DNA from 2 places in the Bacillus sp. ISL-77 genome. Region 2 is predicted to be linked to the other one. Evidence: predicted binding sites of a transcription regulator. Region 2 holds the regulator's gene; the other holds the start of a gene.

Region 1 (15,831 bases), on a different contig from region 2:
TGCTATTATCGTTTATGTGCAACCTATTCGAATACTTATTTACTATTTATGTATGAAAAATAGACAAAAATTAATTAATATCTCTAAAGGAGTTAATTGTATAATGAAAAGAAGAACAGCAAGGGAAAAGGCATTACAGGCACTTTTTCAAATCGATATAAGCAACACTGAGCCATCAGCAGCGATTGAGCATGTATTGGAAGGAGAGGCGGGTGACGAGTACCTATCTAAACTTGTTCTAGGGGTAGTCGAACAAAAAACCTTAATTGACAATTTAATCAGTGAAAATCTTGAAAAATGGTCCATAGAACGATTGGCAACGGTCGATCGAAATTTATTAAGAATAGCTACATACGAAATGAGGTTTTTCCGAAATGAAGTTCCGGAAAATGTTATTTTAGATGAAGCCATCGAAATAGCAAAAATATACGGAGATGACCAATCAAGTAAGTTTATTAATGGTGTTCTATCAAAGGTGAAACAAAAACTTCTTAACGATTAATTGATTGGATGCTCTTAAAACAAAGGAGAAGAGAAAATGACGGCTACTATTATTGATGGAAAAGAAATTGCGGCAAAAAAAAGAATGGAAATCGCAGAAGAGGTTAGCAGAATAAAAAAACTTGGGGTAACTCCTGGATTAGCAGTTATTCTTGTCGGAAATAACCATGCTTCTCGGACATATGTAACAAATAAAGAAAAAGCCTGCCAAGAACTTGGGATGAACTCTGTTTTAATTGAAATGCCAGAGGGAGTTTCCGAAGAGGAATTACTCTCAAAAATTGAAGAATTAAATCAGGATGATCATATTCATGGCATTTTGGTGCAGCTGCCAATCCCCAAACACATTGACGAAAAAAAAGTAATTGAATCGATCTCCCCTAATAAGGATGTCGATGGGTTTCATCCGATTAATATCGGCAGGATGATGACAGGGCAGAATGCCTTCTTACCATGTACGCCGTACGGAATTATGGTGTTACTTGAAGAAACAGGTATCTCAATAGCAGGGAAGCATGTTGTCGTGGTTGGGAGAAGTAATATTGTCGGAAAGCCGGTTGGTCAATTATTTTTAAATCAACATGCAACTGTAACCTATTGTCATTCTAAAACTAATGACCTAAAGTTCCATACAAACCAAGCGGATATCCTTATTGCTGCTGTTGGAATTCCGAATTTTATTACAGCCGAGCATGTAAAAGACGGTGCTGTCGTCATTGATGTTGGAATTAACCGTAATGAAGCCGGAAAGCTTTGCGGAGATGTAGCTTTTGCTGAGGTAAGCGAAAAAGCTGGATATATCACGCCTGTTCCAAAGGGAGTAGGACCGATGACCATTACCATGCTTATGTATAATACCTTAAAATCAGCTGCGGAAAGCCTAGACCGCAATTAAGTAGGAAATTGTCCTTATCTTTTATAAATATATATAAGATAAGGACAGTTTTTCGCTAATCGAAGAGTGTTCATTTGACTATTGGTCGAATAAAAAGGAGTTACCTATGCAGGAACAAAGATATTTATCTGTGAATGCTTTAACCAAATACATAAAAAGAAAATTTGATGCGGATCCACATTTACGGGATGTTCATGTTAGAGGTGAAATTTCAAATTTCAAACAGCATTCGAGCGGTCATATGTATTTTACCTTAAAGGATGAAAAAGCCCGCATTCTTGCGGTTATGTTTTCGAGTCAGTCAAGGACAATGAAATTCACACCAGAAAATGGCATGAAAGTAATTGTCAGAGGCGAAATTTCCGTTTATGAACCAAGTGGTCAATATCAAATATATATAAAAGAAATGCGGCCAGATGGTATCGGAGAATTGTTTTTAGCCTATGAACAGCTTAAACAAAGACTAGAATTAGAAGGATTATTTGCAATAGAAAATAAAAAGGCGATTCCTTTGTATCCTAGAACCGTTGGGGTGATTACCTCACCCACTGGAGCGGCGATAAGGGATGTTATTACGACAATTAAAAGACGGTATCCCATCGCTAATATTCTTGTTTTTCCTGCCCTTGTACAGGGGGATCAAGCGGCTCCCTCTATTGCTAAGGCTATTGCTAAAGCAAATAGCATGAATGAAATTGATGTGCTAATCGTTGGACGCGGCGGGGGATCAATAGAGGAATTATGGGCTTTTAATGAGGAACTCGTTGCCCGAGCGATATTTTCTTCAGACATCCCGATTATATCAGCCGTCGGACATGAAACCGACTTTACCATTGCTGATTTTGTAGCGGATTTACGCGCTCCAACCCCGACTGGTGCTGCAGAACTTGCTGTCCCACATATAGATGAGTTATTGGACAGGGTTTTACAGCGGCAAACTCGCCTTCTTCGAACGATGAAGGGAAAATTCCAGTTTGAGAAAGAACGATTAGCTCGTGTTCAGAAATCCTATGCCTTTCGCTATCCCCATCGATTATATGAACAAAAGCTTGAGCAGGTTGATAAACTAACGGAAATGCTGGTCCGCGGGACATCCAGGTTGTCCTTAATAAAAAAAGGGCAGCACGAAATTCTTTATAAACGCTTGCAGAGGAATCATCCAAGCGAGGCATTACGAGAAGCACAAAAACGTTTAGACCTAACCAATAAAGAGATGAAACGTGCCATGCAGCAAGTACTTTCAAAAAAGCAAACAGAATTTGAAAGGATCCTTTCGACCTTAGGTGCGTTGAGCCCCTTGAAAATCATGGAACGTGGATATAGTTTAGCTTATTCAGAAGAAAACAGACTGATTAAAAGCATTAATCAAGTTAAAATGAATGAGCGAGTTCAGATTCAATTAACGGATGGCAGTCTTTTCTGTAGAGTTGAGAATAGTAAGGAGAGCGAAAAACGTGACGAATGAAAAGAAAATTTCCTTTGAAGAGGCAATGACTAAATTGGAACGAATTGTGGATAAGCTTGAAGAAGGAGATGTACCGTTAGAAGAAGCGATCATCTTCTATAAAGAAGGTATGGAGCTGTCCAAACTTTGCCATGATAAATTAAAAAGTGTCGAAGAACAATTAACACAAATTATTACGGAGGACGGTAGGACGGATAGTTTTACGATTGATGAGGAGGAATAAGACTTGGGAACCGGGTTACTAGATGTATTTGCACGAGAATATAAACTTCAGCTTGATTCGGAGCTTCGGACTCTGGTTAATAAGCTTGACGCCCCTCCTATTATTAAGGAATCAATGATCTATTCACTTGAAGCAGGAGGTAAACGAATTCGCCCCCTTTTATTATTCGCTACTCTAGAAGCATTTGGGGTAGACCCCAAAAATGGGCTTCTTGCTGCTTCGGCCATTGAGATGGTTCATACATATTCCCTAATCCACGACGATTTGCCAAGCATGGATAATGATGACCTTAGAAGAGGAAAACCCACAAATCATAAAGTTTTTGGTGATGCTATTGCGATTTTAGCAGGAGATGCTTTATTAACATATAGCTTTGAGGTAATCGGGAATATTCCAACTGAATTCGCTTCAGCAGATACAAAACTAAAATTAGTGATTGAGTTGGCAAAGGCATCTGGAACGGAAGGAATGGTTGGTGGTCAAGTTGCAGATATGGAAGGAGAAGGGAAATCCTTAACTCTCGAAGAACTTGAGTATATACACATCCATAAAACGGGTAAGCTGCTTGGATTTAGCGTACTGGCAGGAGCAATAATGGCGGGTGCAAATCAGGAACAATTAAAAAATCTTTCCTCCTTCGCCCATCATCTAGGACTCGCTTTTCAAATCCAAGATGATATTCTTGATTTGGTGGGCAATCAGCAATTGATTGGGAAACCTGTTGGTAGTGATACCTCCAATCATAAAAGTACGTATCCGCAGTTGTTATCGTTAGAAGGGGCAATTGCAGCCTTGAATCAACAAATAAATCTATCAAAGCAATATCTGGGTATGACAGGCTTGAATACGACCCTTCTGATGGAAATAACGGAATTAGTTGCTTCAAGAGACCATTAGAAAACGGTATTTGAGGCATTGAAATAAGTGTGTTATAATTGTTTTCATTGTAGAAAACGTTGTCAATGCCGTTATCACTCTCGTGTTAGCGGCTATTTTTTAATCAAAACTTAATTATTTAAATGTGTAATATAACACAATGACAAAAAGAAGAATGCATAAAAGTATGAAAGTGAGTGATCCAAACATGGATCTGTTATCAATAAAAGACCCAGCCTTTTTAAAAGGCATGTCGAATATCGAATTAGAGGCTTTAAGTCAAGAAATTCGCACATTTTTGATTGAAAAGCTGTCTGTAACTGGAGGCCATATTGGACCGAATTTAGGTGTAGTCGAATTAACCATAGCCTTACATAAATGTTTTAACAGTCCCACAGATAAGATTATCTGGGATGTGGGACATCAATCTTATGTTCATAAAATTTTAACGGGCAGAGCAAGTGAGTTTGATACATTACGGCAATATAAAGGATTATGCGGCTTCCCTAAACGGATTGAAAGCGAGCATGATGTTTGGGAAACAGGTCACAGTTCTACATCTCTTTCTGCTGCTATGGGAATGGCAATTGCTAGAGATTTAAAAAAGGAAAAATCATTTGTTATTCCAGTTATAGGCGACGGGGCTTTAACAGGTGGAATGGCGTTAGAAGCCTTAAATCATATTGGTCATGAGAAAAAAGATATGATTGTCATTTTAAATGACAATGAAATGTCAATCGCTCCTAATGTTGGTGCACTTCATAATATTCTTGGTCAATTGCGGACGGCTGGAAAATATCAATGGGTGAAAGATGAGCTTGAAGTACTGTTGAAAAAAGTACCTGCAGTGGGCGGGAAATTAGCTGCAACCGCTGAAAGAGTGAAAGACAGCCTTAAATATTTATTTGTTTCCGGTATGTTTTTTGAAGAACTAGGATTTACTTATCTCGGCCCAATTGATGGTCATAATTTTGAAGCATTATTTGAGAACTTCAGCTATGCTAAAAAGACAGAAGGTCCGATTCTTCTTCATGTCATCACTAAAAAGGGAAAAGGCTATCAGCCGGCAGAAAGTGATAAAACAGGTACATGGCATGGAACTGGACCATATAAAATGGACACAGGTGCATTCGTAAAGCCGGTAAAAACACCGCCCCCTGCATGGAGCAGCCTTGTCAGTGAAACGGTTCGAAAGCTTGCCAGGACGGATGAAAGGATTGTTGCGATTACACCAGCTATGCCTGTTGGTTCTAAACTCGAAGGCTTTGCAGGTGAGTTCCCTGAGCGAATGTATGATGTAGGGATTGCAGAGCAGCATGCAGCGACAGTCGCTGCGGGATTAGCTACACAAAATATGAAGCCTTTTCTGGCGATCTACTCAACCTTTTTACAGCGGGCTTATGATCAGGTGGTTCATGATATTTGCCGACAAAACTTAAATGTCTTTATGGGAATCGACCGTGCTGGATTGGTGGGTGCCGATGGTGAAACCCATCAAGGAGTTTTTGATATTGCTTTTTTAAGGCATGTCCCTAATATGGTGTTAATGATGCCAAAGGATGAAAATGAAGGTCAGCATATGGTTTACACCGCACTGAATTATGATGACGGTCCTATTGCCATGAGATTCCCGCGTGGGAATGGACTTGGTGTCCCATTGGATAAGGATTTTCAAGCCATTCCAATTGGGACGTGGGAGGTTCTAAAAGAGGGCGATGATGCGGCTATCCTAACCTTTGGAACCACCATTCCAATGGCCTTAGAAGCAGCTGAGGTGCTTGAAAAGAAGGGGATCTCCGTCAAAGTTGTCAATGCCCGGTTTATCAAGCCTTTGGATGGAAAAATGCTGACTCATCTACTTGTGAAAAATATGCCGATTCTTACCATTGAGGAAGCAGTTTTACAAGGGGGGTTTGGGAGTGCAGTTCTGGAGTACGCACAAACCCAAGGATTTTATCACGCGCACATCGACAGAATCGGAATCCCGGACCAATTTATTGAACATGGAGATGTTGACTCACTTCTTAAAGAAATTGGTTTAACGACGGAAGAGGTAATCAAACGGGTTTCTATACTAGCTAGAAAAAAACAACAAAGGGCTTAAAATATGAAAAATAAAGAACGGTTAGACGTTTTACTTGTAGAAAGAGGTTTAATTGAAACCAGAGAAAAGGCAAAACGAACGATTATGGCAGGGCTAGTTTATTCAAACGAAGAGCGGTTGGATAAACCAGGAGAAAAGGTGAAAACGGATATTCCACTTAGTATCAAAGGGAAGATCCTTCCGTATGTAAGCCGTGGTGGATTAAAGCTTGAAAAGGCTTTGAAGGTATTTGATGTGAGTGTTACGAACAAAGTATTGCTCGACATTGGATCTTCAACTGGCGGCTTTACCGATTGTGCATTACAGAACGGTGCAAAAATGTCCTATGCTTTGGATGTAGGCTATAATCAGCTTGCTTGGAAACTTAGACAGGATGAACGTGTCGTAGTAATGGAGAGGACAAATTTCCGCTATGTAACACCTGCCGATTTAATTGGAGAGATGCCAAATTTCGCCACAATCGATGTATCGTTTATCTCCTTAACGTTGATATTACCTGTCTTAAAAACACTCTTAGTCCCTGGAAGTGACGTCATAGCACTAGTAAAACCGCAATTTGAGGCTGGACGTGAACAGGTTGGTAAAAAGGGGATCGTTCGTGATGAAAAAGTACATTTACAAGTAATTGATAAAATCATTAATTTTGCCTTTCAGCAAGGATACACAATAAAAAACTTATCCTTTTCACCAATCACTGGCGGGGATGGGAACATTGAGTACCTGCTCCATCTAAAATGGGAAGGGGAACGGGAAATTGGAGTTAATCAATTACTTGTCACCCCCATTGAAATTGTAAAGGAATCACACGTGGAATTTAAAACAAAACAAAATTCAGAAGGGTAGGCTGATGCTTATCCTTTTCTTCTTATGGAATGAAAATTCCCCCCTTTTACACAAGAAAAAATGTACAAGCTTGTAAAAATCGGCTAACATGTGTATAAGAGCGTGTTAGTACATATTACTTAGATGTTTTAACTATTATGGGGTGAAACAATGAACAAAGGCCAACGCCATATAAAAATAAGAGAAATCATTGCTACTAATGATATCGAAACACAGGACGAGTTAGTGGATGAACTAAAAAGTGCTGGCTATAATGTAACACAAGCAACCGTTTCTAGGGATATTAAAGAATTACATCTTGTTAAGGTTCCATTAAGCGATGGACGATATAAGTACAGCTTACCTGCTGACCAAAGATTTAATCCATTACAAAAGCTGAAAAGATCATTAATCGATGCGTTTGTACGGATTGATGCGGCAGGTCATTTGCTAGTCATGAAGTGCCTGCCAGGTAATGCAATGGCAATTGGCGCACTAATCGATAATCTCGATTGGGATGAAATATTAGGGACCATCTGTGGGGATGACACAATGTTAATCATTTGTCGAACTCCGGAAGATACTGAAGTTATCACAAACCGGTTCCTAGATATGCTTTAATTGGGGGAATGATCCTTGTTAGCAGAATTATCCATTAAAAATTTCGCTATTATCGAAGCCTTATCTGTAACCTTTACAAAGGGATTAACGGTTTTAACGGGTGAAACGGGTGCAGGTAAATCAATCATCATTGATGCTATTCATTTATTAGTTGGTGGCAGAGGGTCTGCAGAATTTGTTCGTCATGGAGAGGAAAAGGCGGAAATCGAAGGGCTTTTTCAGATTGATGATAACAAACATCCGGTAATTGCTAAAGCTTTAGAATTCGGGATTGATATTGACGAAGGAACGGTAATCTTACGACGAGACATTGCCCAAACCGGTAAAAGTGTTTGCCGTGTGAATGGAAAGCTTGTGACAATCTCCATTCTCAGGGAAATCGGAGGAACACTCGTTGATATCCATGGTCAGCATGAGCATCAAGAGTTAATGGATGACTCAAGACACCTAACACTGCTAGATCAATTTGGAGCAGATGATATAGTACCTTCGCAAGGTGAATACCAGCAAGTATTTCGTCGTTATGAGCAAACCTTCCAAAAGTTAAAAGCATTAAGTGAAAATGATCAACAAACTGCCCATCGGCTAGATTTAATACAGTTTCAATTGGATGAAATTCAAAAGGCAAATTTAAAGCTCAATGAAGATGAAGATCTTTTTGAGGAAAAAAGAAAACTAACTAATTTCGAAAGAGTATTTGGAGCCATCCAGTCCAGCCATACAGCCTTGCAGGGAGAACAAAAAGGGCTGGATTGGATTAGTATGGTTATGGGGCACCTAGAAGACGCTGCGGCACTTGATACGGCGTATAAAGACATCTATGAATCTGTCTCGAATAGCTACTACCAATTAGAAGATGCGGCGCGTGCATTAAGAAATGAATTAGATATATTAGAGTTCGACCCGCAACGGTTACATGAAATTGAAGACCGGTTGAATGAAATTAATCAGCTAAAACGAAAATACGGAAAAACAATTCATGAAATATTAGAGTATGCTGCAAATATTGAAGAAGAAATTGAAACATTGCAAAATAAAGAAACACATATAAGCGAATTAGAAAAAGAATTAACTTCTGTAAAAAAAGACTTAATCCTTGAAGCGAAGCAGTTAACTGAAATTCGTCTTAAATGGGCTGATAAACTGACAAGGTTAATACATAAAGAATTAAAAGAATTGTATATGGCGAAAACTGTTTTTGAAATTCGTTTTGAAACAAATACCATTCAATTTACAAAAAACGGTGTGGATCATATAGAATTTTTTATCTCAACTAACCCTGGAGAACCATTGAAGCCCTTATCAAAGGTTGCTTCTGGAGGGGAATTATCAAGAATTATGTTGGCATTAAAAAGTATTTTTTCCAAGCATCAAGGGGTAACATCCATTATTTTCGATGAGGTAGATACTGGTGTGAGCGGCAGGGTTGCCCAATCGATTGCGGAGAAAATCTATAAGGTGGCTGCCGAATCACAGGTTTTGTGTATTTCGCATCTGCCTCAGGTAGCAGCCATGGCTGATACTCACTTGTTCATTTCAAAGATCATAAAAGGGGGTAGAACGAAAACTTCTGTGACCCCGTTAGAGATTAATGAAAAAATTAATGAAATTGGCCGGATGATATCTGGAACAGAAATAACTGACCTCACTAAAAAACATGCAGAAGAATTATTATATTTAGCTGCAGAAAACAAAAAAAGTGGTAGTGCTTTGACAAGTCACTAAACTGAAACATTTGCCTTAAAAAGGCTAAAATTTCTATATTTTTAATAAAAATTGTAATGCTATCCATTTCGGGTAGCTTTTTTATGTAGAACCAAGTTATAAATGATTGTCAAGGAGGCAAAATTAAAGATGTAGCCATTTCAATGTAATGAAAAGAAGCGAGGAGAGTGAAGAATTTGAAGTTAGAAATAATTAGAAAGATTATTGGTGGAATTCTCCTTGTTTCATTAATTAGCCTTATTTTTTTTCAGCCTATACAGCAATACCTTGCGATACCTAAAACAATTACAGTTTTTGAAGGACAAGACTATAATTTTCAAAAGGCTGCCCCGGTATCAGCCGCTTTGGTTTCTCACAATTCGAATATTACACTTGATCAAGGAAAACATACGGTTTCAATGAAGGCAACTGAAAATGGAAAAAATGAAATGCTGTTAGAGTTTGCAGGGATTCCTATAAAAAAGGTTGACGTACGCGTCTTAAAGGATTTTAGAGTCATTCCAGGCGGGCAGTCAATCGGCGTAAAATTAAACACAGTCGGCGTTTTGGTTGTGGGCCACCATTTAATCAATACTATTTCTGGAAAAAAGTCTCCAGGTGAAATTGCTGGTATAAAAATTGGGGATATCATTACTGAAATTAACGGTAATAAAATTGAAAAAATGTCAGATGTAGCACCATTTGTACAAACCGCAGGACAAGAAGGAAAACCTCTCGATTTGGTTATTAGTCGGGAAAGTGGAAAATTTACTACACAATTAACCCCATTAAAAGACAAAGGGGAAAATATTTATAAGCTTGGTTTATATATTAGAGATTCCGCTGCAGGAATTGGAACAATGACCTTTGTTCATCCACAATCTAAGAAATATGGTGCCCTTGGGCATGTAATATCAGACATGGATACAAAACAGCCAATTGTTGTTGAAGATGGACAAATTGTCCGGTCTACCGTAACTTCTATTGAAAAAGGAAGTAACGGAGACCCTGGTGAAAAACTTGCCCGCTTTTCTTCGGACCGAGAAATCGTTGGTAATATCCAAAAGAACAGCCCATTTGGTATTTTTGGTGAAATGGTAAAAGAATTAAAAAATGGTGTTATGGATAAACCACTTCCTATCGCATTATCACATCAAGTAAAAGAAGGACCTGCAAAGATATTAACGGTCGTTAATGATGACCAAGTAGAAGAATTTGATATCGAAATTGTCAGCACAATCCCGCAAAAGTTTCCAGCAACCAAAGGCATGGTAATAAAAGTAACCGACCCTAAGCTCCTTAAAAAAACAGGAGGTATTGTTCAAGGGATGAGCGGCAGCCCAATTATTCAAGATGGAAAACTAATTGGAGCAGTTACACATGTTTTTGTTAATGATCCAACCTCAGGTTATGGGGTACACATTGAATGGATGTTAAATGAAGCTGGAATTAACATATATGAATTGCCAAAAAATAAAGCGAGTTAGGACATTGGAGCAAAATAGGAAAATCCCCCTATTTTGCTTTTTACATAAACATTTTTCGACAAAAAACATCCATATTTTAGAAATAACGCAGTTTACGTCGAAAAGGTGAGAAAAACAAAGAAAAGATAAGATTTTATCACTATTTTAAGAAATATTAAAAAAATGAGAGGAATTTTTGTTGCATTGTCGAATTTCTAATTTAGAATAGAATTAGGAGAATACAACTGATTAGAAATGTTAGATGAAATAGATCTTATGATTTAAACCCGAGGAGGAACTAGAAGTGAAGAAAATTAAAGTTTGTGTCGTTGATGACAATAGGGAGCTAGTTGGATTATTAGAGGACTTTATTTCGTCCCAAGATGATATGGAAGTTGTAGGAATTGCTCATAATGGACAAGAGTGTCTAGAAATGTTATCGACAACCGATCCTGACGTTCTAGTTTTGGATATTATTATGCCGCATCTTGATGGTTTGGCTGTACTTGAGCGCCTCCGTGATCTTAAAAAGGGAGTCCTTCCCAATGTCATTATGCTCACTGCCTTTGGTCAGGAAGATGTGACAAAAAAAGCAGTTGAACTTGGTGCTTCCTACTTTATTTTGAAACCATTTGATATGGAGAATTTAGGAAGCCATATTCGACAAGTTAGCGGAAATAACAATTCATTTACACGAAAATCAACATCAACAACTTATCGTTCTCAAACTGAGCAAAAACCTAAAAATTTGGATGCTAGTATTACAAGCATCATTCATGAAATAGGTGTCCCAGCACATATTAAAGGATATCTGTACTTACGTGAGGCCATTTCAATGGTATATAACGATATCGAACTTTTAGGGTCAATTACGAAAGTGTTGTATCCAGATATCGCCAAAAAATATAACACAACAGCAAGCCGTGTGGAACGAGCAATCCGTCATGCGATTGAAGTGGCTTGGAGTCGTGGAAACATTGATTCCATTTCCTCGCTATTTGGATACACAGTCAGCATGTCTAAGGCAAAACCGACCAATTCTGAATTTATTGCCATGGTTGCGGATAAATTGAGGCTTGAACACAAGGCATCTTGATCGTTGGTATGACGCAGTTTTACCCGTTGAATTTACGGTGAGATTGCGGTGAATTAAGCGTCACCGTTCCGATAAATTTTTCGTTGCCGTTCCGATAAATACTCGCAAAAATCATTATACCGTTATATACGGATATGTAAAGCGTCACCTTCGCGGTGGCGTTTTTATTTTTATTCCATATGGAACATTTGTTCGTGTGTACTAAGAACGAAGGAGTTGACCGTAATGACGATAAAAGATCGCGGTTTAATTAAATGGAATGCAGCGTCCTTTATGCCGCAAGTCTTCGAAGAGCAGCGCAAAATGTTTAAGGATCAAGAGCGCCAGCCACGGCCGTTACTCAGCGAATTCGATACGGAGGAGTTTGACCAGCGGATTGCCTACGCGATGGAATATAATCTAGCGGTAAAGCTCTCCGTGTGGGATGACGGCTTTACTACGGAGATGGATGGCCGCATACACCACGCTGATCCGATTACGCATCAGCTCCGCATTGAGGTAAAGCCTGGCGAATTCGAGCGGATGGCATTCGAGAATGTTACCAGGGTGACTGTCGTAGATTAGGCTGAAAAAAAAGCGCCATTTAGACGCCTTGTAAATGCTTACTTAACTTTCGTTGAGGTTACTTTATGTTATGAAGGGTTGTCCTAAAAAGTAATGGACAACCGCGGACTAGTTATAAATAAATTAGCGGGGGTAGTTGTCGAAGAATAGTCCGATATTACCTAGTGGAATACTCGGATATATAATAGAAGGAACACGGTATGATTCCGATTTACAACGTAAAGTGACGTAATGTGGAAGATAATAACGGTAGGTGCTATTGATTTTAACTATCGTCATTATCCTGCATTTTTTGTTTTTTATTTGAGTAAGCTAAATAAATTAAAAAAACGCAGGTATCGAGATCAAAATGAATACAAACCAAAACGTGTTTATAAAATGAGAGTATATCCACGAAGACATGGTAGCACCTCCTAATTTTAAAGTGTCCGAAATGTCCATATCTTACAATCAGAATAATCATCTCGCAATATGGCAGGTAATGTAAAGTAATACGGTAGGGATACGGTGGCATATCGCAAGGGCATCCGGCAGTACAAAAGATTACATATTCGCGATATCACTAACACGAAGCGCCTGCCGGACGGACGGCTTCCGAAACCGAGGGGGTGTCGAATAGCGGACTGATCGGCAGTATATTGCGCAGCTATCCGCAAACTGAACGGCTATTCATTATACATATATCGTGGGAAATACGTAAGCTACTGGCGGTAGGAATGGCGTTGCGAAGTCAAATGTTGCGACGTCTCAAAAAATGGAAAGTGAATTAACCGAGAAGGATGTGTTTCTCGATGTTGACTTAGCGCGACAAAGCGATTATTCGCAATTTAAATAAATTCCGTGTGATGGATCGAGACTCTATTGCCGAATTACATTTCGGAGGCTTAAAGAATCCGATAACCGCTGCGAATTCCGTCTTGCTTAGACTACTTCGCGACGGTCAAATTGAGCGGTCAAGTAATTTTCAACCGTTTGTCTATTTCGGAGCGGAAACGCAGATAAAAAAGAATAGCGCTAAAATTGGCCACTGGCTAGCAATATTGAACGTCTATAAGGAAATGCGGAAGCTTGGACGGCTGGAAACGTTTTTAGTTGAGCCGAAATACGGCAGTAAAGGCAACGCTGAGCCAGACATCTTTGCTATGTATCGCAATACGCCATTTTTTATCGAGGTGCAAAAAACAGTCTATTCCGAAAAACAAATGGCGGAGAAAATGGGGCGGTATGTTGATCTATTCAACACTGGATTATGTCAAAGCCGTTCCCACACGTTCTAATATTATCCGATCAGCGTTATGCAATAGACGGTGAGTATGGGTTTAAGGTATTCCATGCGGAATCATTGAAGCAGGAGATTCAAGATTCACAACAAATTCAATCGGTAGGTGTAAAGTTAATTGTTAATAAGTAGTACTAATAATAAGTGCAACATGAATATTATTTAAAATAATAACAAAGGGGGATGAAGAATGTTAGGTAAAGCTGGACAAATTAGGACTGTTTTCTTTGAGTCTAAATTTATTGCAAGTGTTCGAAGCTTGGACCTCATGATAAACACTTGGTGTGAAGAAAATAGTGAGGCAGAAATTTTGGATATTAAATATAATTCTCATTCTGAGTTAGATTCCGGCTACTATAATGCTTTAATAATATATAAAATTTAATAAAGAGCGGCTCCTACTCGGAGTCGCTTTACTCTATTCCGATAAGTTTCAAAATGTCGCAAACTATCCACAGACAAAGACTTCATTTAAGGTTAACATAGTTAAAAGGTCATAGGATGTGAGTGTGGTGGGAAAAATACAAGTTATTTTTGAAGGTAAGGATTATATTATGTTATATCAATATGCTTCTGGATACTGTGAAATAGTAGAGGATGGGGCCCGAAATGGTCAAGTTAAACTTGTTCATTTCACTGAATTGAGTTTAAAAGAAGATAAAATATCGTAATAAATTAAAAAGCGACCTTATTGGTCGCTTTCTTCGTTTCATCGTTGTAAAGTCTCCGCAATGTTAAAACTGCAATCCTGTCATTTCAGCCCCAAGTGATATTTACTCTCGTCTAAAATAGCCTAATCGTACGTGTGGGATGGACAATTAATTCAATTTAAGGGGTGGTTAGGCGAAAAAGACTGTAATGAGCCCTTTTTTGAGTTGTACTTAAACTAACGCACCCGTTAGTTTAAGTGTAATTCTTCACAATCTTTAAATTAATTTTAAGTAAAGTAAAATTATTCTTGGATAAATCGCAAGTGAAAAATCGGCTAATTATTCTAAATTAAACTTTACATCTAATCTTAAAACTGGTCATCTTTTTATAAATCAGAAATTCATATCTCTTGGTGAATTGGTAAATAATATCCAAGAGGTGACAGAATGGAAAAGGATAAATTAAAACTCACTTCTTCCGAAATAGGAACTTTGTGGGGAGAGTATGTAAATGGAACAGCTGTTGATATTGTAAATAGATATATGATTTCTATTATTGAGGACGAGTCAATAAAAGCAATTTTTAAGGATGCTATCAAGACTTTCGAAAAGCAAAAGCAACAAATGGTTGCTTTTTTGGAGAACGAGAAATTTCCTATTCCCATTGGATTTACGGAATCCTACCTTTTTAAAGGTAAACCGAGATTGTTCACTGATATTTTTTGCTTAAATTATTTACACATTATGACTTTACACGGTTTGCTAGGACACTCCACTTCATTGGCTGTTTCTGTCAGAGAGGACTTAAGGTTTTTTTACGACTCGTGCGATAACGATGGGAAAAGGATGTATCATCAAACAATTGATTTATTGCTTGAAAAAGGAAGTTTTCAGAGAGACCCTTTATTTTATCCTGCTGAAAACCCTGAATATGTTTCCAGCCAAGATTTCACAGATGGATTTTTCGGAAAGGGTAGAACGTTAGCAGCGACAGAAATCATAAGTATTTCTTTCAACCTAAAGAAAAGTATTATGGCAAAAACTCTTGCAATTGCATTTAGTCAAGTCACACAAACAAAAGTAGTAAGAAAATTTTTCGAGTATGCTGAAAAAATAGCTAATCAACAAATAAAAGATTTTTCAAAAATTATGCAAACGGATAATTACCAGTTCCTAAGTCGTGGGAGACTGAAGTTACAATTTCAACAGACTCTCCTTTTTCCGATAAGTTAATGTTGTATCATACTGGTTTCTTATTCCAAGCTGCACAAGCGTATCACGGGGTAGGTTTAGCGTCTGCAATGCGAACAGACCTTGTATCTACTTACGAAAGCACCATTCTACAAAATCTTATGCTTACTAAAAAGTGGTTTAATATTATGGTGCAAAATAAATGGTTAGAACAACCTCCACTTGCACCTAATAGAACAGAAATTGCAAAAGAAAAATAAATTAAATGCCCTTCCCAATCGGTCGGGTATTTTAATTTTAAAAAAAATCATTCTTCCACTAAACTGCCCCTTTACTTGAAGAAGAAAAAGGCATTACCGCTATTCAAGTAAAGC
Region 2 (15,831 bases):
ATTCCTTTATTTTTACTATAAACTAGTATATTTGCAGTTCCTAAATCAATACCAATATCAAAAGTAGATAACATATTATTTCACCTAATTTCCCTATTTTTCATTCAAAATAAGCTACGCGTTAGTCTACCATAAATTTGGGGGTGGAAAGCCTTTTGTAAATGAACCGTTATCCTTTTGTAAATTAACATGAAAATTATTCCTATTTGGGAAGAAAAATGGATAAAATAAATTCATGTCAAATTAACGGCATAGAAATCAACTTTTATGTATATACTAGTTTGATGTTCAACTGCTTTTAAAAATTATGTTACGATAAAGGGGTGGAAGTGGAATCATAAACCTGCTTTCACTGAAAATGGGATAAGGCAGTGTGAAAATATTGGATTCAAAACAAAAATTATTAGTGATCATCGGACCAACCGCCGTTGGAAAAACAAAGTTAAGTATCGAAATGGCTAAACGCTATAATGGTGAAATTATCAGCGGAGATTCTATGCAAATTTATCGTGGCATGGATATTGGGACGGCAAAAATCAAAAAGGATGAAATGGAAGGTATTCCTCACTATCTGATTGATATTAAAGAGCCTTTTGAAAATTTTTCCGTTGCTGAATTTCAACTCCTTGTTCGGGCTAAAATAGGTGAGATTGCTAAAAAGGGAAAGCTGCCTATTATTGTCGGTGGAACAGGGTTGTATATACAGTCCGTCATTTATGATTATCAATTTTCTGATGTATCAGGCGATGAGTCCTATCGTCTTAAGCTAGAGGAAAGAGCCACGAAAATAGGGAATGAGGCACTTTATAAAGAATTGTTGGAGGTGGATCCAGGTAGTGCTTCACAAATCCATCCAAATAATGTAAGAAGAGTCATTCGCGCACTTGAAATCTTCCATCTTACAGGTAAGACGATGCAAGAATTCCAAAGCACACAACAACCAGATCTTTTGTACAATACAGCAATAGTTGGTTTATCGATGGAACGCGAGAAACTTTATGAGCGCATTAATTATCGAGTAGATTTAATGATGGAGGAAGGGCTTATCGAGGAAGTAAAAGGTTTGTATCAAAGGGGTTTGCGCGATTGTCAATCGATCCAAGCAATTGGCTACAAAGAAATGTATGCCTATTTAGAAGGGAAAGTACCCTTAGAAGTAGCTATAGAGAATTTAAAACAAAATTCAAGAAGATACGCAAAAAGGCAATTAACTTGGTTTCGGAACAAAATGGATGTATCATGGTTTGATATGACCAATGTGGAGAACACCTCAAAAAAAATAACGGAAATTTCACGTTGTGTTGAAGGAAAGCTTAAAGTAAAATCGAATACATATTAGTAGAGATAAAAGAGGAGGAAATACAAATGAAAACAACAATCAATATTCAGGACCAATTTTTAAACCAGTGCCGCAAAGATAACATACACGTTACCGTCTTTTTACTTAACGGTTTTCAATTAAGAGGCCAAATTAAGGGCTTTGATAATTTTACAGTTCTTTTTGAATCAGAAGGAAAGCAACAATTAGTATATAAGCATGCAATTTCAACTTTTGCACCGCAAAGAAACGTGCAGCTTGAACTGGATAACCAATAAGTCATTTTTAGAAGCCCAAACATTGGGCTTTTTTTATTTATATAGCTCTGTTAAAGCTCATTGTTGATATTGGCACCATGTTGATTGGAGCGGAAATCGAAGCGCCTGAAGCGGAAATCAACATGCCAATTTAACATAACTATTTATTTAAAAAAACTTTTTTAATGAAATTCAGGGAGTTTGAATACATATAAAATGAAGGATTATGCATTCCTTTGTACAAATAATCAGTTCAGAATGTAAATTCTGAGTGGCCATAAAAACTCATCATATAAACTGTTGGTAAAAATGAGAGGTGAAAGCTTTGGACCAACCCATCAGAATGAAAAGTAACGGCCAAATAAGAGTAGTTCTCAATTCACAAATAGGGAAAACGATGACAAAAGAGTTACCTGACTTTCAGGTGGTTCCAAAGGACATTCCACCTGAGCATTCGGCTCTAAAGGAAATTGAAGAGGAGTTAGGGGCTCTTGTTGGCATGGAAGAAATGAAAAAGATGATAAAGGAAATTTATGCATGGATTTACGTGAATAAAAAACGTGAGGAAATGGGTTTAAAAGCAAGAAAACAAGCCCTCCATATGATGTTTAAAGGAAATCCTGGAACAGGTAAAACGACAGTCGCTAGATTAATAGGTAAGTTATTTCAAAAAATGAGCGTTTTAACAAAAGGACACTTAATTGAGGCGGAACGTGCGGACCTCGTGGGGGAGTATATTGGTCATACAGCACAGAAGACAAGGGATTTAATCAAGAAGGCCCAAGGGGGAATTTTGTTCATCGATGAGGCTTACTCATTGGGGCGCGGCGGTGAGAAGGATTTCGGCAAAGAAGCAATCGATACACTGGTTAAGCATATGGAAGATAAGCAGCATGAGTTTATTCTTATCCTTGCTGGATATTCCCGTGAAATGGAGTATTTCTTGACCCTTAATCCTGGGCTCCATTCACGCTTTCCGTTAGTTATTGATTTTCCTGACTACAATATAAATCAATTAATGGAAATTTCGGCGAGGATGTTAATCGAAAGAGAATACACGTTTAGCCATGAGGCGGAAAAAAAGTTAAAAGAACATTTAATATGGGTTAAAGCGGTATTAAGTCCAAATAGTTTTTCAAATGGAAGGTATGTACGAAATATCATTGAAAAATCGATCCGCGCCCAGGCCATGAGGCTGCTCATGTTAAATAGTTATGACAGGCATGAATTAATGACAATTAGAAGTAATGATCTTGTGTTTGAAGAAGATTAGAGACAAAAAAACGGCAGATTCTAAGCAATCTGTCGTTTCTATTTGGATTAGTCATTAATTGGCCTCAAATTTACGTATCGGCAGCTTCCAATCAAAGGTATAGGAAAGGACGCGTAAAACCGTCACAAGGAAAAAGAGAGAATACAATTCCCAAGAATGCGTCACGATCTTAAGTCCGATAAATAAGCCTGTCAATATCGCCCAAATTGCATAGATTTCCGATCGTAAGACGATTGGTTTTCTTCCTGCCAATAAATCACGAATAATCCCGCCGCCGATTCCGGTTAGCACCGCTGCAACAATAACTGCACTAAGCGGGTGATTCATTTTAACGGCGTAAAGAGCACCTTGGATGGCAAAGGCTGAAAGGCCAATCGCATCAAATAGGTTCCCCCATTTTTGCCAGTGTTTTAAAAGGTTGCTTGGAAATAAAAACACAGCAGTTATGGATAATAAGGCAATTTGAAAAAATAACCCTTGTTCCCAAAGTGCTGATACAGGTACACCGATTAATAGGTTTCGAATCGCCCCACCGCCAAAAGCGGTGACAATACCTAAAATGTATACGCCAAAAATATCATATTCCTCTTCCATCGCAACAATGGCCCCGCTAACGGCGAAGGCGATTGTTCCAATCATACTTAAAACTTCCCATGTCATCTATCCGAATTCTCCTTGAAATCTTTATTTTATTTAACTCTATGAAAATAGTAATAAAAATGTTATTAGAAAACAGTAAGATTATATCAAGATGTGAGGAAATTACAATAAGTTTTTTCTAATGTTGGGCAAATTAGAGTATACAACCTTTTTTTGTTATGATAGGAGATAGAAGATTACGGAAGGAACGATGCCTTATGGAACAAAAAGACACGAAAGAGAAGGCGATCCTCGTTGGCTGTCAGACCAATGGTGATACTGATTTGCGCTTTCATTATTCAATGGAAGAGTTAGGTGCACTAACAGAAACCGCTCAGGGTGAAGTATTGATGTCAGTCGTTCAAAAAAGGGACCGGCGCCACCCAGCTACCTATATAGGTAAAGGGAAAGTGGAGGAACTTAATGTCCTGGTGGATGAACTGGAGGCAGATATAGTCATTTTTAATGACGAGCTTTCACCAAGTCAAAAAAGAAATCTCTCTACGGACCTAAATGCTCGTATAATCGACAGAACCCAGCTCATCTTAGACATTTTTGCACAAAGAGCTCGCTCCAAAGAAGGTAAATTACAGGTTGAACTTGCCCAATTGCAATACATGCTTCCTCGTCTTGCGGGTCAGGGAACAGCATTATCCCGTTTGGGGGCTGGGATCGGAACAAGAGGACCTGGTGAAACAAAGTTAGAATCAGACCGCCGGCATATCCGCCGCAGAATCGATGAAATTAAAACCCAACTTTCTGTCATCGTTCAGCACAGGGATCGATACAGAGAAAGAAGAAAGAAAAATAAAACCTTTCAGGTCGCGATTGTCGGTTATACCAATGCCGGTAAATCCAGTCTTTTCAATCGTTTATCCGAAGCAGAATCGTACGAGGAAAATCAATTGTTTGCAACACTAGATCCAATGACACGAAAATTGATTTTACCCAGTGGTTTCCTAGCCTTGATTACTGATACGGTTGGGTTTATACAAGATTTACCGACAACACTTATTGCTGCATTTCGATCGACGCTTGAGGAAGTTAAGGAAGCTGATTTACTTCTTCATGTGGTCGATATGTCCAACCCAGATTATTTTCATCACGAAAAAACAGTTAAAAAGCTGCTTGAAGACTTAGAAGTTAAAGATATCCCGCAAATAACAGTATATAATAAAAAAGATATTCAGCATTCAGATTTTGTCCCAACCGCAGATACACCAACCGCATTTATTAGTGCATTTGATAAAGAGGACCGTCAAGCCTTGAAGCAGCAAATGGAGAAGGTTGTTATGGAAATGATGGATTCTTACGAAGTTCAGATTCCGTCCACAGAAGGAAAGCTGCTTTCTTTATTAAAAAATGAGACAATATTAAGAGAGCTTGTGTTTGATGAAGAAGATCAATTCTATCGATGCAAAGGATATACACTTCAGGATCATCAAATAACAGGACAATTACAGAAATTCACAATATAGATAGGAGTTACAACATGTTTCAACAGTTAAAAAATGGGGAAAAGCTTCAACCGATGGTAGAGGAAGTTGAACAACAAATCGCTAAAGTACATAAAGAAATAGACAATAGAATCGAATCAAATCAATTTCGGGTATTAAAAAGCTTTCAAAACAAAAGAGTGAGTGATTCACATTTTAATCCGTCGACCGGGTATGGCTATGACGATCATGGCAGGGATACTCTAGAAATGGTCTATGCAGACGTCTTTGGGGGAGAAGCAGGACTTGTTCGTCCGCAAATAATCTCAGGCACACATGCCATTTCCATTGCCTTATTTGGCGTTCTTCGACCTGGGGATGAACTTCTATATATAACGGGCAAACCCTATGATACGCTCGAAGAAATTGTTGGACTTCGTGGGAACGGGGTTGGCTCATTAAAGGAGTTTGGAATTTCCTATGATAGTGTAGCTCTGACGAATCAAGGTGGAATTGATTGGGAGGCTGTCGCACAGAAAATAAAACCGAATACAAAAATGATTGGCATTCAGCGTTCCAAGGGCTATGCCACAAGACCATCATTTACGATTGCAGAAATTGCAGAAATGATCACGTTTGTCAAAGAAATTAAACAGGATGTGGTCGTATTTGTAGATAATTGCTATGGGGAATTTGTTGAGGAGACCGAGCCTTGTCATGTCGGTGCGGACTTAATTGCAGGATCGCTTATCAAAAATCCAGGCGGCGGGATTGTGAAGACTGGCGGCTATATTGTTGGTAAAAAACAGTGGGTGGAGGCATGTTCATATCGAATGACTTCACCAGGGATAGGAGCCGAAGCAGGAGCGTCCCTCTATAGTCTTCAAGAAATGTATCAAGGCTTTTTTCTTGCCCCCCATGTGGTTGGCCAAGCATTAAAAGGGGCCGTTTTCACAGCTGCGATGTTGGAGAAATTAGGAATGAATTCTTCTCCGAAATGGAATGCTAAAAGAACGGACTTAATTCAGTCTGTCCAGTTTGATGACCGAGATAAAATGATTGCTTTTTGTCAGGCCATTCAATTCGCATCACCGATTAATTCTTATGTTACACCCCATGCCAGCTATATGCCTGGGTATGAAGACGATGTGATTATGGCAGCAGGTACTTTTATTCAGGGGGCGAGCATTGAACTCACTGCAGATGGACCGATTAGACCACCATATGTTGCCTATGTACAAGGCGGTTTAACATATGCACACGTAAAGATGGCTGTTTGTCTGGCCATAGACCACTTAACGGATAAAGGATTAATCGAATTGTTTTAGGAGAACAGCTAAATGTCAATAATTTTAAAAATTTTAATGTGAGAAAATCTAACATATCATTGACAACTTTTCTAACAAAAAATATAATAGTAATATAAGTAACCCGAGGGGAGGAGGAATTAGATGAGTGGCCAGGAAATTCGCCGTTCCATGCCACTGTTTCCGATCGGAACAGTCATGCAACTAACGGAACTTACAGCCAGGCAAATTCGTTACTACGAAGAACACCAATTGATTTCTCCGGCAAGAACCGAGGGGAATAGGCGTCTATATTGTTTAAATGATATTGATAGGCTTCTAGAAATTAAGGATTTAATTGATCAAGGTGTCAATATGGCTGGCATTAAACAATTGTTCCTAGTAAAAGAGCAACAATCAAACATTCTTGAACAACAAACAGAAAAGACTAAGCGCGAATTAACAGATGAACAGCTTAGAAAGCTGCTACGCAACGAAATGATGCATTTAGGTCGAAACAATCGATCCTCTTTACGTCAAGGAGATATGTCAAGATTCTTTCATTAATGTGGAAGTCTCTTTTTAAAAAATAGGAGGTAAGAAAATGGCAAAGTATTCAAGAGAAGATATTAAAAGATTAGCGGTCGAAGAAAACGTGAAATTTATTCGTTTGCAATTCACAGACATCCTTGGAACTATCAAAAACGTGGAGATTCCAATTAGCCAATTAGAAAAAGCACTTGATAACAAAATGATGTTTGACGGTTCTTCAATTGAAGGTTTTGTACGGATTGAAGAATCTGATATGTTACTATATCCTGATCTTAACACTTGGGTTGTTTTCCCGTGGACTGCAGAAAAAGGGAAAGTTGCCCGCTTAATTTGTGATATTTATACTCCTGAAGGAAAACCATTTGAAGGTGATCCTCGTAATAACTTAAGAAGAGTATTAAAAGAAATGGAAGACCTTGGATTCACTAGCTTTAACTTAGGGCCTGAACCGGAATTCTTCTTATTTAAATTAGATGAACAAGGAGAACCATCATTAGACCTAAACGATAAAGGCGGATATTTTGATTTAGCCCCTATCGACCTTGGCGAAAACTGCCGCCGCGATATCGTGCTTGAATTAGAAGAAATGGGCTTTGAAATCGAAGCTTCCCACCATGAAGTAGCACCAGGTCAGCATGAAATCGATTTTAAATATGCAGATGCACTAACAGCTTGTGACCAAATTCAAACGTTCAAGCTAGTTGTAAAAACAATTGCACGTAAACATGGTTTGCACGCAACATTCATGCCAAAACCATTGTATGGTGTCAATGGATCTGGAATGCACATGAATCTTTCATTGTTTAAGGATGGAGTTAATTCATTCTACGAACCATCGGGTGATCTAGAAATGAGTGATCATGCTCGTCAATTTATCGCTGGAATTCTAAAGCATGCACCAGCCTTTACAGCGGTAACAAACCCAACTGTAAACTCTTATAAGCGTCTTGTTCCTGGCTATGAAGCACCATGCTATGTGGCTTGGTCAGCTAGAAACCGTTCACCATTAATTCGTATTCCTGCTTCTCGTGGATTAAGTACACGTGTGGAAGTAAGAAGTGTAGACCCGTCTGCTAATCCATACCTTGCAATGGCTGTACTTCTTAAGGCTGGCTTAGACGGAATTAAAAACAAGTTAACTCCGCCGGCACCAGTTGACAGAAACATCTATGTAATGAGCAAAGAAGAGAGAATCGAAGAAGGTATCGTCGATCTTCCTGCAACATTAGCTCAAGCATTAGATCAACTAAAATCTGACGAAGTAATTGTGTCAGGTCTTGGCGAGCACATTATGGAACACTTTGTTGAAGCAAAAGAAATCGAGTGGGATATGTTCCGCACAGTCGTTCACCAATGGGAACGCGATCAATATATGAGCATGTATTAATCTCATCTAAAGCCCTGGCGCCTAGCGTCAGGGTTTTTCTATGTCGCGCTTCTTTTCTTAGATTCTCTCAGTGAATAATGCCATCCCATTGGCTACCCGGTTTGTTCCATTAAAACAATTACGGTAGCCAATAAGCCTGATTGACGACCCAATTGGTCTTTCTCAATAGGTTCGGTCGTCAATAGCCCAGATTATCGACCCAAATTGCTCTTTCTCAACGACTTCGGACGTCAATACCTACGATGGCTCTTTTTCCAATTAAGCATCCTCGATCATTCTAAATAAAATTAATAGGAATAGAATAGAAAGGAAGAGGTGCTTGATGTTCTTTAAAAATTCACAATTTTTACGGTTTACTTAATCCTAAATAATATATGCTTAAGTTGTAAACATTTGGGAGGTGCTCTAAATTGTATAAACTGCAAATTTGTAATGCTCTAACCCAAGAAATTCTACGAGAAAAGACGTATAAGAAGCCTGACCTTATTTTAAGTTTGATAGAATCAGGAACAAAAGGTCAGGAATGTTTTCTATTTGATGAACAGCGCAAGACGTTGAAAGGAACGTATGTTACACATTCCAGTTTTAACGAAGGGGACACGAAAGTATATAAAGTGCTTTTTAAGGTGAAACTATCTGAAATACAAGCAAGAATAGCGAAATAGGATTAAAGGAGTGGCTTATGGCTGCTCCTTTTTAGTTTGAGTATTAATGAAGCTCATCTGTCATAGAGACAACAGTACACGACCTCATTGTTATTCCTTTTGAACGGTCCCGTAGGAAAGCCACTACGCGCCCCAACTCTGTGAAATTGTACTGGAACGGTCACGTAGGACCCCTCTACGTGACCCAACTCGTAGGAATTCTTCCGGAAAGGTCACGTAGGTCGTCTCTACGTGCCTCAACTCTGTGAAATTGTACTGGAAAGGTCACGTAGGTCGTCTCTACGTGACCCAACTCGTAGGAATTCTTCTGGAACGGTCACGTAGGCCGTCACTACGTGCCCCAACTCTGTGAAATTGTTCTGGAACGGTCACGTAGGCTCCATCTACGTGCCCCAACTCGTAGAGATTCATCTAGAACGGTCACGTAGGCCGTCACTACGTGCCCCAACTCGTAGAGATTCATCTAGAACGGACACATAGGCCGTCACTACGTGCCCCAACTCGTAGAGATTCTTCTGGAACGGTCACGTAGGTCGTCTCTACGTGCCCCAACTCTGTGAAATTGTTCTGGAAAGGTCACGTAGGTCGTCTCTACGTGCCCCAACTCGTAGAAATTCATCTAGAACGGTCACGTAGGCCCTCTCTACGTGCCCCAACTCGTAGAAATTCATCTAGAACGGTAACGTAGGCCCCCTCTACGTGCCCCAACTCGTAGAGATTCTTCTGGAACGGTAACGTAGGCCGTCACTACGTGCCCCAACTCGTAGAGATTCTTCTAGAAAGATCGCGTAGACCCACTCTACCCCGGATTCTGTAATTCCTTCAGCTTTAGGTTGATTAGCACAACAAAAAAAGAGTCGGCACGTATATGCCAACTCTCTTAAACTTAATGAATATGTCGGTAAACCCCAATAACTTTACCTAAAATCGAAACATTCCTTAATATAATAGGGTCCATTGTAGAATTTTCCGGCTGCAGGCGTATGTAATCTTTTTCTTTGAAAAATCTTTTACAGGTGGCTTCATCTTCCTCGGTCATTGCTACAACAATATCCCCGTTATTAGCGGTTGGCTGCTGTTTCACAATTACATAGTCCCCGTCTAGGATCCCAGCTTCTATCATACTCTCACCCATGATTTCTAACATGAAAACTTGTTCATCTGCAGGTGCAAGACTTTCTGGAAGCGGAAAATACTCTTCCACATTTTCAATCGCTGTAATTGGGAGTCCTGCCGTTACTTTCCCAACCACTGGAACATTGACAACTGTATTTCTTGGTATATGTGCAGCAACATCTGCTTCTAATATTTCAATTGCTCTTGGTTTTGTGGGATCCCGTCTAATAAGTCCTTTGCTTTCCAATCTTGCTAGATGTCCGTGAACAGTAGAACTGGATGCGAGTCCAACCGCTTCTCCAATTTCCCTTACTGAAGGGGGATATCCTTTACTCTTAACCTCACTTTTAATGAAGTCTAAGATATCTTGCTGCCTCTTTGATATTTTAGCCATGATAAAATCCACCTCGCCTGGTTAATGTTGACTTTATTATAACATGTTCGTATTTTTTATACAAACATAAGTTCGAAAATATGGTTGACAACAAACAAATGTTCGATTTATAATGAAAATAATAAATCGAACATACATTCTTATAGAGGTGTTATTTATGAAAAAATTATGGAACAAATACTCCTATGCTATTACTCTTATTATTTTAAGTTGTTCACTTTCAATCATATTATCATTCCAACATCATTCCAACGCGCAAGATAATTTTTTAAAGGTTACAATCACAGAAGGAGATTCACTATGGAAAATCTCTGATCAATTTTCGGGTCAACATTCATTATCAAACAAGGAGTTTGTTGCTTGGATAAAAAAGCATAATGAATTAGATGATGATCAAATATTTCCAGGTGAAGAAATTATCATTCCGGTGAGTAAAGAAGTCTCATCTACGAATGAATTTGCTAGCGCCGTTAGTGAATAGAAAGGAACTTTTATGAAAGCAATTATATACTGCCGTGTCAGCACAAATAAGGAAACACAAGAATCTTCGTTAAAGCGTCAGGAAGAGGAATTAACGCAACTAGCTAACACCTATCACTTTGAGATTGATAGGGTAATTAAAGAAAAGGCTAGTGGCTATGATTTTAATCGTGAGGGGATTTTTCAATTATTAGAACGAATTAGAGAAAAGCATGTACAAGCCCTCTTAATTCAGGATGAAACACGACTCGGTAGAGGTAACGCCAAAATTGCGCTCTTGCATTGCATTTTAAAAGAAAATATTAAACTTTATAGTATCTCCCATAGTGGAGAATTACAGCTTTCAGAATCGGATTCCATGGTTTTGAACATCGTAAGTATGGTTGAAGAGTACCAACGTAAACTACATAATGCAAAAATCAAACGTGGAATGAAGCGAGCAGTCCAGAATGGATATAAACCAGAAAAAAACTTAAAAAATCTCGGAGAATCCTCTGGACGAGAGAAAATTGAAGTTCCAATTGGAGAAATTGTCCGGTTAAGAAAAAATGGATTAATTTTTTCAGAAATAGCTGCTACACTTAGAGGTTTTGGCTATAACATTTCTAAAGCCACGGTTCATAGAAGATTCCAGGAATATATTGAATCACAAGAAGAGTAGACCTTTTGCCTTGTCATTAGGTTTTTTTTTTAGTAAAATCAGGTGTCATGTAAATAGTTTGAAAGGAAGGTCTTTGAATGCTTTCAAAAGAAAAGATGGCTAGAATTAATGAGCTGGCACGAAAAGCAAAAGCAACGGGATTGACTGAAACAGAAGCGAAAGAGCAAACTAAATTAAGAAGTGAATATTTGGCTACTTTTCGTTCGAATATGCTTGATACCCTTACCAACACCAAGTTTATTGATCCGGAAGGAAATGACGTTACACCGGAAAAAATCAAGGCTAGGAAAAAAAATACACTTCACTAAAAGTTCAGGAATACATTTTTTGTATTCCTATTTTACATATACTGACTATTTTTGTGTAAAAATAAAAAAAATAGTGATTTTTGTTTCTTATTATTATGCTATTTGTTGAATAAAAAACGGTAGCAATATAAAATTGAAATGTATAAAGTAACCTTGTGATTAGGAAAGGATGTAATTCATGTTTAATACTATTGATGATTTATCTGTTACCTCCATTCGAACGCTTTCCATTGATGCGATCGAAAAAGCAAACTCAGGACATCCAGGAATGCCGATGGGTGCAGCGCCAATGACCTATACTTTATGGACGCGTTTCTTGAACCAAAATCCAAAGAATCCACAGTGGTTTAACCGAGATCGTTTTGTCTTGTCAGCAGGTCATGGTTCAGCGTTGTTATACAGCATGCTTCACTTGTCTGGTTTCAACTTATCAATGGATGACTTAAAGCAATTCCGCCAATGGGGCTCTAAAACGCCTGGACACCCAGAGTATGGCCACACTGAAGGTGTTGAAGCAACTACTGGTCCACTTGGACAGGGGATTGCAATGGCAGTAGGAATGGCAATGGCAGAACGCCATGTTGCAAGTGTTTATAATAAAGATAAATATGAACTTGTGAACCATTTTACATACAGTATCTGTGGAGATGGAGATTTGATGGAGGGTGTATCTGCTGAGGCAGCGTCGCTAGCAGGACACTTGAAATTAGGGCGATTGGTAGTCCTTTATGATTCAAACGATATCTCACTTGATGGAGACCTAGATAAGTCGTTCTCAGAAAGTGTCAAAGATCGCTTCCTATCATACGGATGGCAATATGTTCGTGTCGAAGACGGCAATAATCTGGATGAAATTGCGAAAGCTCTGGAAGAAGCTAAAAATGATTTAGACAGACCAACAATGATTGAAGTAAGAACGGTCATTGGCTATGGTTCACCAAACCGTGCGGGAACTTCAGGTGTTCATGGTTCACCACTTGGAGCGAATGAATTAAAACTTACAAAAGAGGCTTATAAATGGACTTTTGAAGAAGATTTCCATGTACCCCAGGAAGTCTATGACAACTTCCAGAAGCTGATCGTTGAAAATGGCGAGAAAAAGGAAAAAGAGTGGAATGATCTTTTCGCTCAATATAAAAAAGAGTACCCTGAACTAGCTACTCAGCTTGAACAAGCATTAAATAATGAACTTCCTGCAGGTTGGGATAAAGAAATCCCTGTATATCCAGAAGGAAAAAGCCTGGCAAGCCGTGCCTCTTCAGGTGAAGTATTAAATGGTATTGCTAAGAATCTACCTATTTTTATCGGTGGATCAGCAGACCTTGCTGGTTCGAATAAAACGATGATTAAAGGTACGAAAGACTTTATGCCTGGTTCCTATGAAGGCCGTAATATCTGGTTTGGTGTGCGTGAATTTGCGATGGGTGCGGCAATGAATGGTATTGCTCTTCATGGCGGCGTAAAAGTATTTGGCGGAACATTCTTTGTCTTCTCTGATTACTTGCGTCCTGCCATTCGTCTAGCAGCTTTAATGGGATTACCTGTCACTTATGTCTTTACCCATGACAGTATTGCTGTAGGGGAAGATGGACCAACACATGAGCCAGTTGAACAGCTTGCAGCATTACGTGCCATGTCAGGATTATCAATCATTCGTCCTGCAGACGGTAATGAAACGGCAGCTGCTTGGAAACTTGCAGTGGAGTCTACCAACAAACCAACTGCACTTGTATTAACTCGTCAAGATTTACCTACATTAAATGGAACGGATACCAATGCGTACGAGGGAGTTTCTAAAGGGGCATATGTGGTGTCTCCTTCAGAAAGAGAAACTCCTGATGCGTTGTTATTAGCAACTGGATCAGAAGTAAGCCTTGCAGTGGAAGCTCAAAAAGCGCTTGCTGGAGAAGGTGTTCATGTTTCGGTTGTAAGTATGCCTTCATGGGATCGATTCGAGCAGCAATCTCAAGAGTACAAAGACTCTGTTCTGCCAAGAAGTGTGAAAAAGCGTCTTGGAATTGAAGTGGGAGCATCATTTGGCTGGCACAAATACACTGGTGACGAAGGCGATGTTCTTGCTATTGATCATTTCGGAGCTTCAGCACCTGGAGAAAAGATTATGGAAGAATTCGGGTTCACTGTAAACAACGTAGTTGCACGTGTAAAAGCACTTTTGCAAAAGTAAAATAGTTAAATGTTAGGGAGAGCGGAGTTATTCCGCTCTCCTTTTTGTGTCTGAATTGCCAGGAATATCAACAATATTATGAACAAAGTTAATGTTTGCAGGAAAATTCAACAAATCTACCGAATTTATAGAAGAATAGTTTAGAATCCTGCTAATCGACAAAAATAGTGGAAGTTTTTGCCGTCGTAAGACAAAAGTTTCGTTTGTCTTTTTTTATAATAGTAAAAAGGGTAATCAACGAAGGAGAGAACAGTGGTGAGAAAATATCAGCTATATTTAATAGAAGATGAATTTGCGACCCATTACTTCGGAAGAGAACGATTATTTTTCCAACTTTTTCATGAACATCATAAATCGAACGGCGAACTTAAATTTATTACACAAAAACAAATTTCCTATATAACCAAAAAGGTTGAGGTACTAAAGATCCATCAACTTATTCAAAAACAACTTGGAAAAATTAAGGGTTTTAAAGCAGAGCATGGTGCATATTCGATTGAATTAAGCGGAAAACTAAGTACGGCTAAATTAGAGGTTTTTCAAGACTTAATTACTATTGATGCACAAGGCAGCTATGAAGCAGAGACGGCTTTTTTTGAGGTTCTAAGAAAATGTGAGTCTTCCTTTATGGCACTAGACCTTGAACATCAGCGTTACGGTTGGTTAAAGCCGATAAAGGAAAGAAAATTTATCTAATTGCAGATATTGTCTAATCGTGTTTTATTTAGTACACTGTATGGTAGACAACATGAAGGAGGAAGTTGAATATGGGTTATTACATTCTAGTTGGTATACTAGCATTAGCAGCTGGTGTAGCACTAGGATTTTTCATTGCTCGTAAATATATGATGAGCTACTTAAAGAAAAATCCGCCAATCAATGAACAAATGTTAAAAATGATGATGATGCAAATGGGACAAAAACCATCTCAAAAGAAGATCAACCAAATGATGGCTGCCATGAACAAACAACAATCAAAATAAAACGGAAAAGCACTCATGTAGATGGGTGCTTTTTTCGTGCTGATAAAAATATTCTAAATCTTTATTATTTTATAAAAATTTGGTAAAATTAAACCTCAGTCCGTTGGATTATTTTTCCGAATAACTTTAATTAACAACATATTCAATTTTTGGCAGATCGATTACTCGTGATTTGGGGGCGGTTTAATGAAAGTATTTTTAGAATTAGGCTGGTATTTTAAACAGGAGAAAAAAGCGTATATATCCGGGATTTTCCTCCTAATGCTTGTAGCTATATTGCAACTGGTGCCGCCAAAGATCATAGGAATCATTGCTGACCAAATTAAGAATAGGACGATGACAACGGGAATTCTCTTGCAGTGGATGGCCGTATTAGTTATTGTTGCCCTTGCAATGTATTTCCTTAGGTACTACTGGAGAATTATGATTTTTGGATCATCAGTTAAGTTAAGTAAGTTGCTTCGAAATCGGCTGTATCATCATTTTACAAATATGTCGCCATCATTTTACCAAAAACGTCGAATAGGGGATTTAATGGCACATGCCACAAACGATCTGTCAGCCATTCAACAAACAGCGGGCGTAGGCGTGCTAACCTTCGTTGATTCTCTTTCAACTGGTGGGTTTGTTATCTGTGCAATGGCATTTACGATTAGCTGGAAGTTAACATTAATCTGTTTAATTCCGATGCCCTTTATGGTAATACTTACGAGCTGGTTTGGAACAATGCTCCATCGAACCTTTTATCAGGCACAGGAAGCATTTTCGTCATTAAATGATAAAACTCAGGAAAGTATTACTGGGATTAAAGTGATTAAGACGTTTGGCCAGGAAAATGAAGATATCGAGGATTTTCGGAAGCAATCAGAAGATGTCGTCCAAAAAAATATC

The links. Region 2 encodes LexA, which represses DNA repair genes until DNA is damaged. Its sites were predicted from a motif close to CGAACATATGTTCG; they were not measured.
Region 1: J7E77_RS06055 (YolD-like family protein) is a predicted target of LexA. The motif match lies at 11,955-11,968, and genes of this name have one in related genera.

What each region holds. Positions count from the first base shown of each region.
Region 1 is NZ_JAGGQY010000017.1:1,077-16,907, reverse strand. It holds gene nusB (transcription antitermination factor NusB) at 104-502, shown strand; gene folD (bifunctional methylenetetrahydrofolate dehydrogenase/methenyltetrahydrofolate cyclohydrolase FolD) at 539-1,396, shown strand; gene xseA (exodeoxyribonuclease VII large subunit) at 1,503-2,861, shown strand; gene J7E77_RS06095 (exodeoxyribonuclease VII small subunit) at 2,851-3,084, shown strand; gene J7E77_RS06090 (polyprenyl synthetase family protein) at 3,088-3,981, shown strand; gene dxs (1-deoxy-D-xylulose-5-phosphate synthase) at 4,169-6,064, shown strand; gene J7E77_RS06080 (TlyA family RNA methyltransferase) at 6,068-6,907, shown strand; gene ahrC (transcriptional regulator AhrC/ArgR) at 7,058-7,507, shown strand; gene recN (DNA repair protein RecN) at 7,523-9,232, shown strand; gene spoIVB (SpoIVB peptidase) at 9,409-10,698, shown strand; gene spo0A (sporulation transcription factor Spo0A) at 10,982-11,773, shown strand; gene J7E77_RS06055 (YolD-like family protein) at 11,999-12,337, shown strand; gene J7E77_RS06050 (hypothetical protein) at 13,183-13,614, shown strand; gene J7E77_RS06045 (hypothetical protein) at 13,807-14,001, shown strand; gene J7E77_RS06040 (hypothetical protein) at 14,129-14,287, shown strand; partial or broken gene J7E77_RS06035 (DUF3231 family protein) at 14,714-15,717, shown strand.
Region 2 is NZ_JAGGQY010000041.1:10,603-26,433, reverse strand. It holds gene mreBH (rod-share determining protein MreBH) at 1-74, opposite strand, end outside; gene miaA (tRNA (adenosine(37)-N6)-dimethylallyltransferase MiaA) at 383-1,339, shown strand; gene hfq (RNA chaperone Hfq) at 1,366-1,596, shown strand; gene spoVK (stage V sporulation protein K) at 1,901-2,848, shown strand; gene J7E77_RS17435 (trimeric intracellular cation channel family protein) at 2,903-3,508, opposite strand; gene hflX (GTPase HflX) at 3,706-4,965, shown strand; gene J7E77_RS17425 (methionine gamma-lyase family protein) at 4,980-6,251, shown strand; gene J7E77_RS17420 (MerR family transcriptional regulator) at 6,375-6,776, shown strand; gene glnA (type I glutamate--ammonia ligase) at 6,814-8,148, shown strand; gene J7E77_RS17410 (hypothetical protein) at 8,559-8,813, shown strand; gene lexA (transcriptional repressor LexA) at 9,700-10,323, opposite strand; gene yneA (cell division suppressor protein YneA) at 10,481-10,804, shown strand; gene J7E77_RS17395 (YneB family resolvase-like protein) at 10,817-11,464, shown strand; gene J7E77_RS17390 (DUF896 domain-containing protein) at 11,542-11,772, shown strand; gene tkt (transketolase) at 11,951-13,957, shown strand; gene sirA (sporulation inhibitor of replication protein SirA) at 14,213-14,653, shown strand; gene J7E77_RS17375 (YneF family protein) at 14,725-14,940, shown strand; gene J7E77_RS17370 (ABC transporter transmembrane domain-containing protein) at 15,127-15,831, shown strand, end outside.